DNA from 2 places in the Pseudomonas sp. F007 genome. Region 1 is predicted to be linked to the other one. Evidence: predicted binding sites of a transcription regulator. Region 1 holds the regulator's gene; the other holds the start of a gene.
The links. The regulator FliA, encoded in region 1, starts transcription of late flagellar genes. The targets are predictions, from matches to a motif close to CTAAAGTTTNNNNNNNNNNNGCCGNTAA.

Region 1 (7,611 bases):
GCTCATGAATGGGTGCTCCTAAAAAAGGTCTGAACCTAGAAACCCAGGCTCGAAAGCAAATCGTCGACATCGTCCTGACCGGACATCACGTCTTCACGTTTATCGGCATGAATCTGCGGACCTTCACCCTGCGCCGTATGTTTTTGCGGATTTTTTTCGGCAAGGATCGCTGCGCGGTCATGTTCGATGCCGGCGAAGCGGTCGACCTGGCTGGCCATCAGCACCAACTTGAGCAGATTGCTCTCCACTTCGGTGACCAGTTGGGTCACGCGCTTTATCACCTGACCGGTCAGGTCCTGGTAATCCTGGGCCAGCAGAATGTCGTTGAGGTTGCTTGAAACCATCTGGGTCTCGGTCGCGCTGCGGGTCAGGAAACCGTCGACCCGGCGAGCCAGCTCGCGGAACTCTTCGGCGCCGATTTCCCGGCGCATGAAACGTCCCCAGTCGGCGCTCAGGGCCTGGGCGTCGGTGCTCAGGCCATTGACCAGCGGCGTGGCGTTTTCCACCAGGTCCATGGTGCGGTTCGCTGCGGCTTCGGTCAGCTTGACCACATAGCCCAGGCGCTCGGTGGCGTCGGTGATCTGCGAGACCTCCTCGGCTTGCGGCATGTGCGGATCGATCTGGAAATTGACGATCGCGCTGTGCAGCTCACGGGTGAGCTTGCCGACTTCCTGGTACAGGCCGCGGTCACGGGTCTGGTTGAGCTCATGGATCAATTGCACCGCGTCGCCGAACTTGCCTTTCTCAAGGCTTTCGACCAGTTCGACCGCGTGTTTTTTCAGGGTCGACTCGAAATCGCCCTGTGATGTTTCCTGTAGTTCCATAGCTCCCCCGTGGCGCCAATCATCAACCGATGCGTTCGAAGATTTTCTCGATCTTCTCTTTCAACGCCTGCGCCGTGAACGGCTTGACCACATAGCCGTTTACCCCGGCCTGGGCGGCTTCGATGATCTGCTCGCGCTTGGCTTCGGCAGTCACCATCAGCACCGGCAAGTGCTTGAGTTTTTCGTCGGCGCGCACGTGGCGCAGCAGGTCGATGCCGGTCATGCCAGGCATGTTCCAGTCCGTGACCAGAAAGTCGATGCTGCCGCTGTTGAGCAGAGGAATGGCGGTATTGCCGTCGTCTGCCTCGACCGTGTTGGTGAAACCGAGGTCACGCAACAGGTTCTTGATGATCCGCCGCATCGTTGAGAAGTCATCAACGATGAGGATTTTCATGTTCTTGTCCAATTCGACCTCCAAGCAGTCTTAAACGCGCCCAGCACCTGGGCACGCCATTCAATCAATCAGGCAGAGCACTCGACCACGGTATGGAGCACAACGGATGAGCAGCGGACCGGCTTGTCGCCGCCCCACTGTCGTACGCAGTGTCCCCACACTGCTGTCAGCGCGCTCGCCACTCTCCCAAACGCCCCCGCAAACGGGCCGCGCACTGGCTGTGTAACTGGCTGACCCGCGACTCGCTGACCCCCAGTACCTCGCCGATTTCCTTGAGGTTCAGCTCTTCGTCGTAGTACAGCGCCAACACCAGTCGCTCACGCTCCGGCAAATTGGCAATCGCGTCCGCCAACGCTGCCTGGAAGCGCTCGTCTTCCAGGTCGCGCGACGGCTCTTGATGAGCACTCGCGCCATCCTCATGCAGCCCTTCATGCTCGCCGTCCTGCAACAGGTCGTCGAAGCTGAACAGGCGACTGCCCAAGGTGTCATTCAAAATCCCGTAGTAATCATCGAGACTCAATTGGAGTTCGGCCGCAACCTCGTGATCTTTAGCGTCACGTCCGGTTTTAGCTTCAATTGTGCGAATCGCATCACTGACCATACGGGTATTGCGGTGGACCGAGCGTGGCGCCCAGTCCCCTTTGCGGACTTCGTCGAGCATCGCGCCCCGAATACGAATCCCGGCATAGGTCTCGAAACTGGCGCCCTTGCTGGCGTCGTACTTGGTCGACACTTCCAGCAGGCCAATCATCCCCGCCTGGATCAGGTCCTCGACCTGAACGCTGGCCGGCAAACGCGCCAGCAGGTGGTAGGCAATACGTTTTACCAGTGGCGCGTAACGCTCGATCAGCTCGTACTGCGCGTCACGCGCCGACTGCTTGTACAGGTTGTAACCGCTCGCGGTCATAGCACCGGACCCGCGGTTTGTTGCACCAGACGCTCGACAAAAAACTCCAGATGCCCGCGCGGATTGGCAGGCAATGGCCAGGTATCGACTTTCTGCGCGATGGCCCGGAAAGCCAGGGCGCACTTGGAACGCGGGAACGCTTCGTACACCGCGCGCTGCTTCTGTACGGCCTTGCGCACGCTTTCGTCGTACGGCACCGCACCGACGTATTGTAGGGCGACATCCAGGAAGCGATCCGTGACCTTGGTCAACTTGGCGAACAGGTTGCGTCCCTCCTGCGGGCTCTGCGCCATGTTGGCCAGCACGCGGAAACGATTCATCCCGTAGTCACGGTTGAGCAGCTTGATCAGGGCGTAGGCATCGGTGATCGAGGTCGGTTCGTCGCAGACCACCAGCAGCACTTCCTGAGCCGCGCGGACGAAGCTGACCACCGATTCGCCGATGCCAGCAGCGGTGTCGATCACCAGCACGTCGAGGTTGTCACCGATGTCGCTGAAGGCCTGGATCAGGCCCGCGTGCTGCGCCGGGCTCAGGTGCACCATGCTCTGGGTGCCGGAAGCGGCCGGCACGATGCGAATCCCGCCAGGCCCCTGCAGCAACACGTCGCGCAGTTCGCAGCGGCCCTCGATCACGTCGGCCAGGGTGCGCTTGGGCGTCAGCCCCAGCAGGACGTCGACGTTCGCCAGACCCAGGTCGGCGTCCAGCAGCATGACGCGCCGCCCGAGCTCTGCCAGAGCCAGGGACAAGTTCACTGAAACGTTAGTCTTACCGACGCCACCCTTGCCGCCGGTCACCGCGATCACCTGTACGGGATGCATGCTGCCCATGTGCTTTCTATACCTTGTCTTGCTTAGACGCGGGCTACATGACTGGCTGCGCGTTCGCGGGCGAACAATGCATGGCAGGCCATCGATGTAGATACAAATCTAGTCATTAATACCTCAGCCAACCCGTTGGGCAGGACTGTGGTAGAGGTCAGCGAACATATCAGCCATGGCTTCTTCGCTGGGTTCTTCCTGCATTTGTACACTGACCGCACGGCTCACCAATTGGTGCCGGCGCGGCAAGTGCAGATCGTCCGGGATCCGCGGTCCATCGGTCAGATAGGCGACCGGCAATTCATGACTGATTGCCAGGCTCAACACTTCGCCCAGGTTGGCCGTCTCGTCCAGTTTAGTCAGGATGCAGCCAGCCAGCCCGCAGCGCTTGTAACTGTGATAGGCGGCGGTCAACACCTGCTTCTGGCTCGTGGTGGCCAGGACCAGATAATTCTTCGATTTGATCCCGCGCCCGGCAAGGCTTTCCAGCTGCATGCGCAGCGCCGGGTCGCTGGCCTGCAGGCCGGCGGTGTCGATCAGCACCACGCGCTTGCGCAGCACCGGCTCTAGGGCCTGGGCCAGCGATTGACCGGGATCCAGGTGGGTCACCGAGACGTTGAGAATCCGTCCCAGGGTCTTGAGTTGTTCCTGGGCGCCGATGCGGTAGCTGTCCATGCTCACCAGGGCAATGTTCTGCGAGCCGTACTTGAGCACGTAGCGCGCCGCCAGCTTGGCCAGGGTGGTGGTCTTGCCCATGCCGGCCGGGCCGACCATGGCAATCACCCCGCCCTCTTCCAGCGGCTCGACCTCAGGGGTCTGGATCATCCGCGCCAGGTGCGCCAGCAGCATGCGCCAGGCCTGGCGGGGGTCTTCAATACTGGTCGTCAGCTCCAGCAGGTCGCGCGACAGCGGGCCGGACAAGCCTATGCGCTGCAGGCGACGCCAGAGGTTGGCCTGCTGCGGATGGCGGCCTTGCAGCTGGTTCCAGGCCAGCGAACCGAGTTGCACTTCCAGCAGTTCGCGCAAGCCATTGAGCTCCGAGCGCATGGCGTCGTAGGCCCGTGGATCGATGCTCGCCGCCGGGGCGGGGGCTGGTGCCGGGCGTGGTGGCTCGGACAGCGTCGGCTCGATCAGCGGCTCGGCAGCAGTCAGCGGCAAGCCGGCGAACAGTTGGCGACTGGCATGCGGGCCGGCTTCGCCTTCGCCACGCAGGCTCAGTTCGGCCTGGGCGGTGACGATCCGCGACTGGGTCTTGCGCAGCTCATCTTCGAGCTCGACGTTCGGCACCCGCGGCGCCAGCGCCGAGAGTTTGTAATCGAGGGCAGCCATCAGCTCGACACCGCCGGCGATCCGGCGGTTACCGATGATCGCGGCATCGGCGCCCAGCTCATCACGAACCAGTTTCATGGCCTGACGCATATCGGCGGCGAAAAAACGCTTAACTTGCATAAACCACTACCTCAGCCGTTGGGCCCTACTGTCGCAACGATGGTCACCTGCTTGTTGTCGGGTATCTCCTGATACGCCAACACGTGCAACCCCGGGACTGCGAGACGCCCGAAGCGCGAGAGCATCGCGCGTACGGGACTGGCTACCAACAGAATCACCGGGTGACCTTGCATTTCCTGACGCTGCGCGGCGTCGATCAACGAACGCTGCAGCTTCTCGGCCATGCTCGGCTCCAGCAAGACGCTCTCATCGGCGCCTTGCCCTGCCTTCTGAATACTGTTGAGCAATATTTGTTCCAACCTTGGCTCCAAGGTGATCACAGGCAGCTCGGACTCAGTGCCTACAATGCTTTGCACGATAGCGCGAGACAGGCCAACGCGCACGGCGGCGACCAAAGCGGCGGTATCTTGACTCTTGGCGGCATTGTTCGCGATGGCCTCGGCAATGCTGCGGATGTCGCGCACCGGCACCTGCTCCGCCAGCAACGCCTGCAACACCTTGAGCAGTTGCGACAGCGAGAGCACACCCGGCACCAGCTCTTCCGCCAGCTTCGGCGAGCTTTTCGCCAGCAATTGCATGAGTTGCTGGACTTCTTCGTGGCCGATCAGTTCGCTGGAGTGCTTGTACAGAATCTGGTTCAAGTGCGTCGCTACCACGGTACTGGCATCGACCACGGTGTAGCCCAGCGACTGCGCCTGGGAACGCTGGCTGACCTCGATCCACACCGCCTCCAGGCCAAAGGCCGGATCCTTGGCGGTAATGCCATTGAGGGTACCGAACACCTGCCCGGGGTTGATCGCCAGCTCGCGGTCCGGGTAGATCTCCGCTTCGGCGAGGATCACCCCCATCAGGGTCAGGCGATAGGCACTGGGCGCCAGGTCGAGGTTGTCGCGGATGTGCACGGTGGGCATCAGGAAACCCAGATCCTGGGAGAGCTTCTTGCGCACCCCCTTGATCCGCGCCAGCAATTGCCCACCCTGGTTGCGATCCACCAGCGGGATCAGGCGGTAGCCGACTTCCAGGCCGATCATGTCGATCGGCGTGACGTCGTCCCAGCCCAGCTCCTTGGTCTCCATGGCCCGCGCCGGCGATGGCAGCAGCTCCTGCTGACGCTTGGCCTCTTCCAGGGCCTGGACCTTGACGCCGTTCTGCTTCTTCCAGAACAGGTAGGCACCGCCGGCAGCAATGGCGGCCATGCTGAGGAACGCAAAATGCGGCATGCCCGGGACGATACCCATGATCGCCATCAACGCCGCCGACACCGCCAGCGCCTTGGGCGAGGCAAACATCTGCCGGTTGATCTGCTTGCCCATGTCCTCGGAGCCCGAAGCACGGGTCACCATGATCGCCGCAGCAGTGGACAACAGCAGTGATGGCAATTGCGCCACCAAACCGTCACCGATGGTCAGCAGCGCATAGACCTTGCCGGCGTCGCCGAAGGTCATGCCGTGCTGGAAGATCCCCACCGCCATGCCGCCGATCAGGTTGATGAACAGAATCAGCAGGCCGGCGATGGCGTCACCGCGCACGAACTTGCTGGCACCGTCCATCGAACCGTAGAACTCGGCTTCCTGGGCGACTTCCGAACGCCGGGCCTTGGCCTGGTTCTGGTCGATCAGGCCGGCGTTGAGGTCGGCGTCGATCGCCATCTGTTTGCCGGGCATCGCATCGAGGGTGAACCGCGCGCTGACCTCGGAAATCCGCCCGGCGCCTTTGGTCACCACCACGAAGTTGATGATCATCAGGATCGCAAAGACCACGATACCGACCACGTAGTTACCGCCGATCACCACCTCACCGAAGGCCTGGATCACCTTGCCCGCCGCGGCATGACCGTCCTGACCGTGGAGCATCACCACTCGCGTTGACGCCACGTTCAGCGCCAGGCGCAGCAAGGTGGCCACCAGCAGAATCGTCGGGAACACCGCGAAATCCAGCGGCCGCAAGGCGTACACGCAGACCAGCAGCACGACGATCGACAGGGCGATGTTGAAGGTGAAAAACACGTCGAGCAGGAACGGCGGGATCGGCAACATCATCATTGCCAGCATGATCAACAGCAGCAACGGCACACCCAGATTGCCCCGGCTGAGGTCCGCCACGTTGCTGCGCGCGCTGTTGATGAGTTGAGAGCGATCCACCGGTATTCCCCGTTCCTTTGAAGCAAACTTTTGACGCCAGAAGCCGGCGCAGAGCGGCTACTGCAAAAAGCTGTCCAACTTTTGCCTAGTGGGAAATTCAGCCCCTGCAACAGACACCGCGAGCGCGCTGAATTGTGGGAGCGAGCCTGCTCGCGAAAGCGCCAGCACAGCCACCCCCCCCTGCCAACTGCTCCACCGCCATCGTCGGAACGCTGCCCGGAGCAGGCTCACGCCTACATGGTAAGAACAGAACACCGCCGAACCTGTAGGAGCGAGCCTGCTCGCGAAAGCGTCAGCACAGCCAAAATCCCCACCAACTGCCCCACCACCATCGTCGGAACGCCGGCCGGAGCAGGCTCGCTCCTACAACGTGGATTCTGTGCCACAGAGACCGGCGAAACTATCAGTTCTGCTAGTTCCCATCAGCGATCACCCGACCGATACTCAAGCATCCCCACAAGACTGCGGAGCAATCGCGATGCGATCCACCCGTACCCCGTTATGCAAGTACAACTACGACGCCCTGGATCGCCTGATTTACCAACATCAGCCGAACGCCGCCACTCACCAACGCTTCTACTGCAAAAGCCGCCTGGCGACCGAAATTCACGGCACGCTAGGGCATTCGATCATCCAGCATGACGACCTACTTCTGGCCGAGCAAAGACGTGAGGGGAGCTCCATCGACACCACTCTGCTGGCCACCGATCTACAGCGCTCGGTGCTGCATACCCTGAAGCAAGGTGCTGCGCCACACCCCATCGCCTATTCGCCCTACGGTCATCGCCCGGCGCTGGGTGGATTGCTAAGCCTGCTGGGATTCAATGGCGAACGACCGGATCCGCTGACCGGGCATTATTTGTTGGGGAATGGGTATCGGGCGTTTAATCCGGTGTTGATGAGATTCCACTGCCCAGACATTTTGAGTCCGTTTGGCGGTGGCGGATTGAATCCTTATTCATACTGCTTAGGAGATCCAATAGGCAAAACTGACCCTACCGGCCATATCCCACGATGGATCGCTCGAATCATAGGCCCAAGATCCAGAACTATTGGCCCCATCAAATATTTTGACCCT
Region 2 (7,611 bases), on a different contig from region 1:
ACCGGCGTGCCGGCGGTGGTCGACCTCGCGGCCATGCGCGCCGCCATGGCCAAGGCCGGTGGCGATCCGCAGCGGATCAATCCGCTGTCGCCGGTGGACCTGGTGATCGACCACTCGGTGATGGTCGACGCCTTTGCCAGCAGCGGTGCGTTCGAACAGAACGTCGACATCGAAATGCAGCGTAACGGGGAGCGATATGCGTTCCTGCGCTGGGGCCAGAGCGCGTTCGATAATTTCAGCGTGGTGCCGCCCGGCACCGGCATCTGCCACCAGGTCAACCTCGAGTACCTCGGCCGCACGGTCTGGACCAAGGAAGAAGACGGCCGCACCTACGCCTTTCCCGACACCCTGGTGGGCACCGACTCCCACACCACCATGATCAACGGCCTCGGCGTGCTCGGCTGGGGCGTTGGCGGGATCGAAGCGGAAGCGGCGATGCTCGGGCAACCGGTGTCGATGCTGATTCCGGAAGTGATCGGCTTCAAGCTCAGCGGCAAGCTCAAGGAAGGCATCACCGCCACCGACCTCGTTCTGACGGTGACGCAGATGCTGCGCAAGAAAGGCGTGGTGGGCAAATTCGTCGAGTTCTATGGCGATGGCCTGGCAGAGCTGCCATTAGCCGACCGTGCGACCCTGGCCAACATGGCGCCGGAGTACGGCGCCACCTGCGGTTTCTTCCCGGTGGATGACGTCACTCTGGACTACCTGCGCCTGTCCGGGCGGCCCGATGCCGTGGTCAAGCTGGTCGAGGCCTACAGCAAGGCCCAGGGCCTGTGGCGCCTGCCCGGCCAGGAACCGCAGTTCAGCGACAGCCTGGCGCTGGACATGAGCAGCGTCGAAGCCAGTCTTGCCGGGCCGAAACGCCCGCAGGACCGGGTATCGCTGCCCAACGTCGCCCAGGCCTTCAGCGACTTCCTCGGCCTGGCGGTCAAACCCACCAGCAAGGAAGAGGGTCGCCTGGAAAGTGAGGGCGGCGGCGGTGTCGCGGTGGGCAATGCCGATCTGGTCGGCGAGGCGGATTATCAATATGAAGGCCACACCTATCGCCTGAAAAACGGCGCGGTGGTGATTGCCGCCATTACCTCCTGCACCAACACCTCCAACCCGAGCGTGATGATGGCCGCCGGACTGCTGGCGAAAAAGGCCGTGGAAAAGGGCCTGACCCGCAAACCCTGGGTCAAGAGTTCCTTGGCCCCCGGCTCCAAGGTGGTCACCGACTATTACAAGGCCGCGGGCCTGACGCCTTATCTCGATCAGCTCGGCTTCGCCTTGGTGGGTTACGGCTGTACCACCTGCATCGGCAACTCCGGGCCGCTGCCGGAGCCGATCGAGAAAGCCATCCAGGGCTCCGACCTGACCGTCGCCTCGGTGCTGTCGGGCAACCGCAACTTCGAAGGCCGGGTCCACCCGCTGGTGAAAACCAACTGGCTGGCCTCGCCACCCTTGGTAGTGGCCTATGCCCTGGCCGGCACGGTGCGGATCGACATCGCCAGCGAACCACTGGGCAACGACCAGAACGGCAATCCGGTGTACCTGCGGGATATCTGGCCCACCAGCCAGGAAATCGCCGCGGCGGTCAGCCAGGTCGACACCGCGATGTTTCACAAGGAATACGCCGAGGTGTTCGCCGGCGATGCGCAATGGCAAGCGATTGAAGTGCCACAAGCGGCGACCTACGTCTGGCAGGATTCATCCACCTACATCCAACACCCGCCATTTTTCGACGGCATTGGCAGCCCACCGCCGGCGATCGAGGACGTCAAGGACGCGCGCATATTGGCCCTGCTCGGCGATTCGGTGACCACCGACCACATCTCCCCCGCCGGCAACATCAAGACCGACAGCCCGGCCGGGCGCTACCTGCGTGAGCAAGGCGTGGAACCACGGGATTTCAACTCCTACGGCTCACGGCGCGGCAACCATGAAGTGATGATGCGCGGCACCTTTGCCAACATCCGTATCCGCAACGAAATGCTGGGCGGCGAAGAAGGTGGCAACACCCTGTACATCCCCAGTGGCGAAAAACTGGCGATCTACGACGCAGCGATGCGCTATCAAGCCAGCGGCACGCCACTGGTGGTGATCGCCGGCCAGGAATACGGCACCGGCTCCAGCCGCGACTGGGCCGCCAAGGGCACCAACCTGCTGGGGATCAAGGCGGTGATCGCCGAGAGCTTCGAGCGGATCCACCGCTCCAACCTGGTGGGCATGGGCGTCCTGCCGCTGCAGTTCAAGCTCGATCAGAACCGCAAGAGCCTGAAGCTGACCGGCAAGGAAACCTTGAGCATCCAGGGTCTCAGTGGCGTCGAACTGACACCGCGGATGAACCTGCCGCTGATCATTACCCGGGAGGATGGCAGCAGCGAGAGGATCGAGGTGCTGTGCCGGATCGATACCTTGAACGAAGTGGAGTACTTCAAGGCGGGGGGGATTTTGCATTATGTGTTGCGGCAGTTGATTGCGGGATAGGGCCACGCCGCCCACCCTCCTCTGTAGGAGCGAGCTTGCTCGCGAAAAACGTCAACGATAACGCTCAAAACCTGACACGCCGCGGCGGTCTCAGGTTTTTCGCGAGCAGGCTCGCTCCTACAGGGTCCGGGTATGATTCGAGTCATGACGCACCAGTCATTTTGCGACGCATGGCCCATTGTTGAAAAATAATTTCAACATTTCGCCAGGCTGGCCGAAACCCTGTCAAAGCCTTGCGGATTGAAACAGCCATGCGTAACAACCAGCCCATTACACAGCGCGAACGGACCTTCCCGGCTCAGCAACGGTTGATCTCCACCACCGATGCCAAGGGCGTGATCAACTACTGCAACGATGCATTCGTCGAGATCAGTGGTTTTTCCCGGGAAGAACTGATCCGTGCGCCGCACAACCTGGTCCGTCACCCCGACGTGCCATCGGCGGTGTTCGCGCACATGTGGGGCACACTGAAACAAGGCCTGCCATGGATGGGCATTGTCAAGAATCGCTGCAAGAACGGTGACCACTATTGGGTCAACGCCTATGTGACGCCGGTGTTCGACGGCAACCAGGTGGTCGGCTACGAGTCGGTGCGGGTCAAGCCGACCGCCGAACAGATCCGCCGCGCCGAAACCCTGTACCAGCGCATCAACCAGGGTAAGTCCGCCGTTCCCCAGCGCGACAAGTGGTTGCCGGTGCTGCAGGATTGGCTGCCGTTCATCCTGGTCAGCCAATTAAGTTTCATGATCGGCGCCACCCTTAATTCGCAATGGGGCTTTGCCCTGGCTGCCGGCCTCTCGGTGCCGCTGGGCCTGCTCGGTTTGAGCTGGCAGCAGCGCGGCCTCAAGCGCTTGCTGCGCCTGGCCGAGCAAACCACCTCCGACCCGCTGATCGCGCAGATGTACACCGATAGCCGCGGCGCCCAGGCGCGTCTGGAAATGTCGATCCTCAGTCAGGAAGCACGCCTGAAAACCTGCCTGACCCGCCTGCAGGACACCGCCGAGCACCTGACCGGCCAAGCTCGTCAGTCCGATCAACTGGCCCACGACAGCTCCAGCGGCCTGGAGCGTCAGCGCGTCGAGACCGAACAGGTGGCCACGGCGGTCAACCAGATGGCCGCCACCACCCAGGAAGTCGCCAGCCACGTGCAGCGCACCGCTGACGCCACCCAGGAAGCCAATCGCCTGACCGGGCGTGGCCGCGATATTGCCGGGGAAACCCGTGAAGCCATCCAGCGCCTGTCAGTGGTGGTCGGCGAAACCGGCCTGACCGTCACCCAACTGGCCAAGGACAGCGACGAAATCGGCGGCGTAGTCGATGTGATCAAGGGCATTGCCGACCAGACCAACCTGCTCGCCCTCAATGCCGCCATCGAAGCCGCCCGTGCTGGCGAGATGGGCCGCGGCTTTGCCGTGGTGGCCGACGAAGTGCGGCAATTGGCGCAACGCACCAGCGAATCCACCGGGCAGATCCACAGCCTGATCGCCAAGCTCCAGCAAACCGCCAGCACCGCCGTGCAGACCATGGAAGCCGGGCATCGTCAGGCCGAAGAAGGTGTGGCGCGGGTGCTGGAAGCCGATCAGGCGCTGGTGGGGATCAGCGAGGCGGTGGCCAATATCACCGACATGACCACCCAGATCGCCGCCGCCACCGAAGAGCAAAGCGCGGTGGCCGAGGAAATCAGCCGCAACATCAGCAACATCTCCGAACTGGCCGACCAGACCTCGGAGCAGGCACAGAACTCGGCGCTGTTGAGTGAAGAGCTGACCAAGACCGCGAATACCCAGTATTCGTTGGTGGAGCGGTTTAACCGCTGATCGCCCTGGCAATATCAAAAAACCCGGATGGCGAGAGCTTCCGGGTTTTTTATTGTCGGGCTGAAAGGTGTGCTGCTCTCACAGGCCTCTTCGCGGGCAAGCCCGCTCCTACAAGGTGGTGACCGGGCTTGCCCGCGAAGAGGCCAGACCTGCTGGCAAGAATCTCACTGAAGAAACGCCGCCACCCGCCCCGCCGCCGTCGCCAGATGCTGCTCATGGGTAAAGCCTGAAGCCTTCAACGGCTTCAGGTCATGATCGCCTGCCACCAGCCACAGCACTTCAATACTCGGTGATAGTGCGTAACGCTCGACCGCCTCGCGATTACCCAACGCATCCCGTTCTCCCTGCACGATCAAAGTCCGGGTTTTCAGCCCCTCCAGATGCTCGACCCGCGGCTTCTCCGGCTTGCCCACCGCATAGAACGGATAACCCAGGCACACCAACGCATCCGCCGCCACCTCATCGGCGAGCAAACTGGCCATGCGCCCGCCCATGGACTTGCCGCCAATCGCCAAAGGCCCAGTGACATGGCGTCGCACTTGGGCGTACACCTCTCGCCAGCATTCCAGGAGTTTCGGCGCCGGGTTTGGCGGGCGCTTACCACCGTCCAGACGCCGCTGCGCCATGTAGGGAAACTCGAAGCGCACTACGTTCACGCCTTGTGCAGCAAGGCGTGCAGCCATGTCGCTCATCCAGTCGCTGTCCATCGGGGCGCCAGCGCCATGGGCGAGGATCAGTGTCGGCGAAGCCTTGCCAGCCGCCGCGTTCCACAGCCAGCCATTGTCCTGCACACACTGCGCCCATTGATCCCCGTCAATACTGGCGTTGTGCTCATTGTCCATGCTTGCCTCGCTTTTAATCTGCCTATAACTCCAGGCGAAGGGAGAGTCGCTGCCTTGCAGTCGCTCGCTTCGGCTGAACCGTGGATGGGGAACCATGAACACTTCTACAAGTACCGCCTATAACTACAAGGTGGTCCGCCAATTCGCCATTATGACGGTGGTATGGGGCATCGTCGGCATGGGCCTCGGGGTTTTTCTCGCGGCGCAATTGGTCTGGCCCGAACTGAACTTCAACCTGCCGTGGACCAGCTTCGGTCGCCTGCGCCCGCTGCACACCAACGCGGTGATCTTCGCCTTTGGTGGCTGCGCGCTGTTTGCCGCCTCGTTCTACTCGGTGCAACGTACCTGCCAGACCCAGCTGTTCGCGCCGAAAATCGCCGCGTTCACGTTCTGGGGCTGGCAGTTGGTGATTCTGCTGGCGGCCATCACCCTGCCACTGGGCTACACCAGTTCCAAGGAATACGCCGAGCTGGAATGGCCGATCGACATCCTGATCACCATCGTCTGGGTCGCCTACGCCATCGTGTTCTTCGGCACGCTGATGAAGCGCAAGACCAAGCACATCTACGTCGGCAACTGGTTCTTCGGCGCCTTCATCATCACCGTTGCCATCCTGCACATCGTCAACAACATGGAACTGCCGGTCAGCCTGACCAAGTCCTACTCGGTGTATGCCGGTGCGACCGACGCCATGGTGCAGTGGTGGTACGGGCATAACGCGGTAGGCTTTTTCCTCACCGCAGGCTTCCTGGGGATGATGTACTACTTCGTGCCGAAACAGGCCGAACGTCCGGTGTACTCGTATCGCCTGTCGATCGTGCACTTCTGGGCGCTGATCACCCTGTACATCTGGGCCGGCCCGCACCACCTGCACTACACCGCGCTGCCGGATTGGGCGCAGTCGCTGGGCATGGTGATGTCGCTGATCCTCCTGGCGCCAAGCTGGGGCGGCATGATCAACGGCATGATGACCCTCTCGGGCGCCTGGCATAAGCTGCGCAGCGACCCGATCCTGCGTTTCCTCGTGGTATCCCTGGCGTTCTACGGCATGTCGACCTTCGAAGGTCCGATGATGGCGATCAAGACCGTCAACGCCCTCTCCCACTACACCGACTGGACCATCGGCCACGTACACGCCGGTGCGCTCGGCTGGGTGGCGATGATCTCCATCGGCGCGCTGTACCACATGATCCCGAAAATCTTCGGCCGCCAGCAGATGCACAGCATCGGCCTGATCAACGCGCATTTCTGGCTGGCGACCATCGGCACCGTGCTCTACATCGCCTCGATGTGGGTCAACGGCATCGCCCAGGGCCTGATGTGGCGTGCGGTCAACGAAGACGGAACCCTGACCTACTCCTTCGTCGAAACCCTGGTGGCCAGCCACCCAGGCTTCGTCGTGCGCCTGGTCGGCGGTGCGATCTTCTTCAGCGGCATGTTGCTGATGGCCTACAACACCTGGCGCACCGTGCGTGAAGCCCAACCTGCCGAAGTCGCCGCCGCGGCGCAGATGGCCTGAGGAGTCCGCCATGAAACACGAAACGATTGAAAAAAACGTCGGCCTGCTCCTGCTGCTGATGGTATTTGCGGTGAGCATCGGCGGTCTGACCCAGATCGTCCCGCTGTTCTTCCAGGACGTCACCAACAAGCCGGTCGAAGGCATGAAGCCCTACACCGCGCTGCAACTCGAAGGCCGCGACATCTACATCCGCGAAGGCTGCGTTGGCTGCCACTCGCAGATGATCCGGCCGTTCCGCGCCGAGACCGAGCGCTACGGCCACTACTCGGTGGCCGGTGAAAGCGTCTGGGATCACCCGTTCCTGTGGGGCTCCAAGCGTACCGGTCCGGACCTGGCCCGCGTCGGCGCCCGTTACTCCGATGACTGGCACCGCGCGCACCTGTACAACCCGCGCAACGTCGTGCCGGAGTCGAAGATGCCCGCCTACCCGTGGCTGGTGGCCAATCAGCTCGACAGCAGTCACACCGAAGCCAAGATCAAGGCCATGCGCACCCTCGGCGTGCCGTACACCGACGAAGACATTGCCGGCGCCACCGAATCGCTCAAGGGCAAATCGGAAATGGACGCGCTAGTCGCCTACCTGCAAGTGCTCGGCACTGCGATCAAGAGCAAGAGGTGAGCCATGGTGATTGATCTGAGCACTGGAATGATCCGCGGCCTGGGCACGCTCGTGGTGTTCGTGGCCTTCATCGGCCTGACGCTGTGGGTGTTCAACAGCAAGCGCACCCCGGAATTCGCCGAAGCGCGCCTGCTGCCGTTTGCCGACGAGCCGCAACCCGACAGCACCCAAGAAACTGGCACAAGGAGCACCCGGCCATGACCACCTTCTGGAGTACGTGGATCTGCGTACTGACCATCGGCAGCCTGATCGGCCTGACCTGGCTGCTGGTCGGCACCCGCAAGGGCGAGACCAAGGGCAGCGTCGACCAGACCATGGGCCACGCCTTCGATGGCATCGAGGAAT

Region 2: ACZYR5_RS22835 (methyl-accepting chemotaxis protein) is a predicted target of FliA. The motif match lies at 2,663-2,690, and genes of this name have one in related genera.

What each region holds. Positions count from the first base shown of each region.
Region 1 covers NZ_JBVATA010000007.1:202,341-209,951, reverse strand. Annotated here, with positions in the region: gene ACZYR5_RS18815 (chemotaxis protein CheA) at 1-6, opposite strand, end outside; gene ACZYR5_RS18810 (protein phosphatase CheZ) at 36-824, opposite strand; gene ACZYR5_RS18805 (chemotaxis response regulator CheY) at 847-1,218, opposite strand; gene fliA (RNA polymerase sigma factor FliA) at 1,385-2,125, opposite strand; gene fleN (flagellar synthesis regulator FleN) at 2,122-2,952, opposite strand; gene flhF (flagellar biosynthesis GTPase FlhF) at 3,067-4,392, opposite strand; gene flhA (flagellar biosynthesis protein FlhA) at 4,404-6,533, opposite strand; gene ACZYR5_RS18780 (RHS repeat-associated core domain-containing protein) at 7,012-7,611, shown strand, end outside.
Region 2 covers NZ_JBVATA010000009.1:131,942-139,552, reverse strand. Annotated here, with positions in the region: gene acnA (aconitate hydratase AcnA) at 1-2,469, shown strand, start outside; gene ACZYR5_RS22835 (methyl-accepting chemotaxis protein) at 2,721-4,286, shown strand; gene ACZYR5_RS22830 (alpha/beta family hydrolase) at 4,451-5,128, opposite strand; gene ccoN (cytochrome-c oxidase, cbb3-type subunit I) at 5,223-6,647, shown strand; gene ccoO (cytochrome-c oxidase, cbb3-type subunit II) at 6,658-7,266, shown strand; gene ACZYR5_RS22815 (cbb3-type cytochrome oxidase subunit 3) at 7,270-7,467, shown strand; gene ccoP (cytochrome-c oxidase, cbb3-type subunit III) at 7,464-7,611, shown strand, end outside.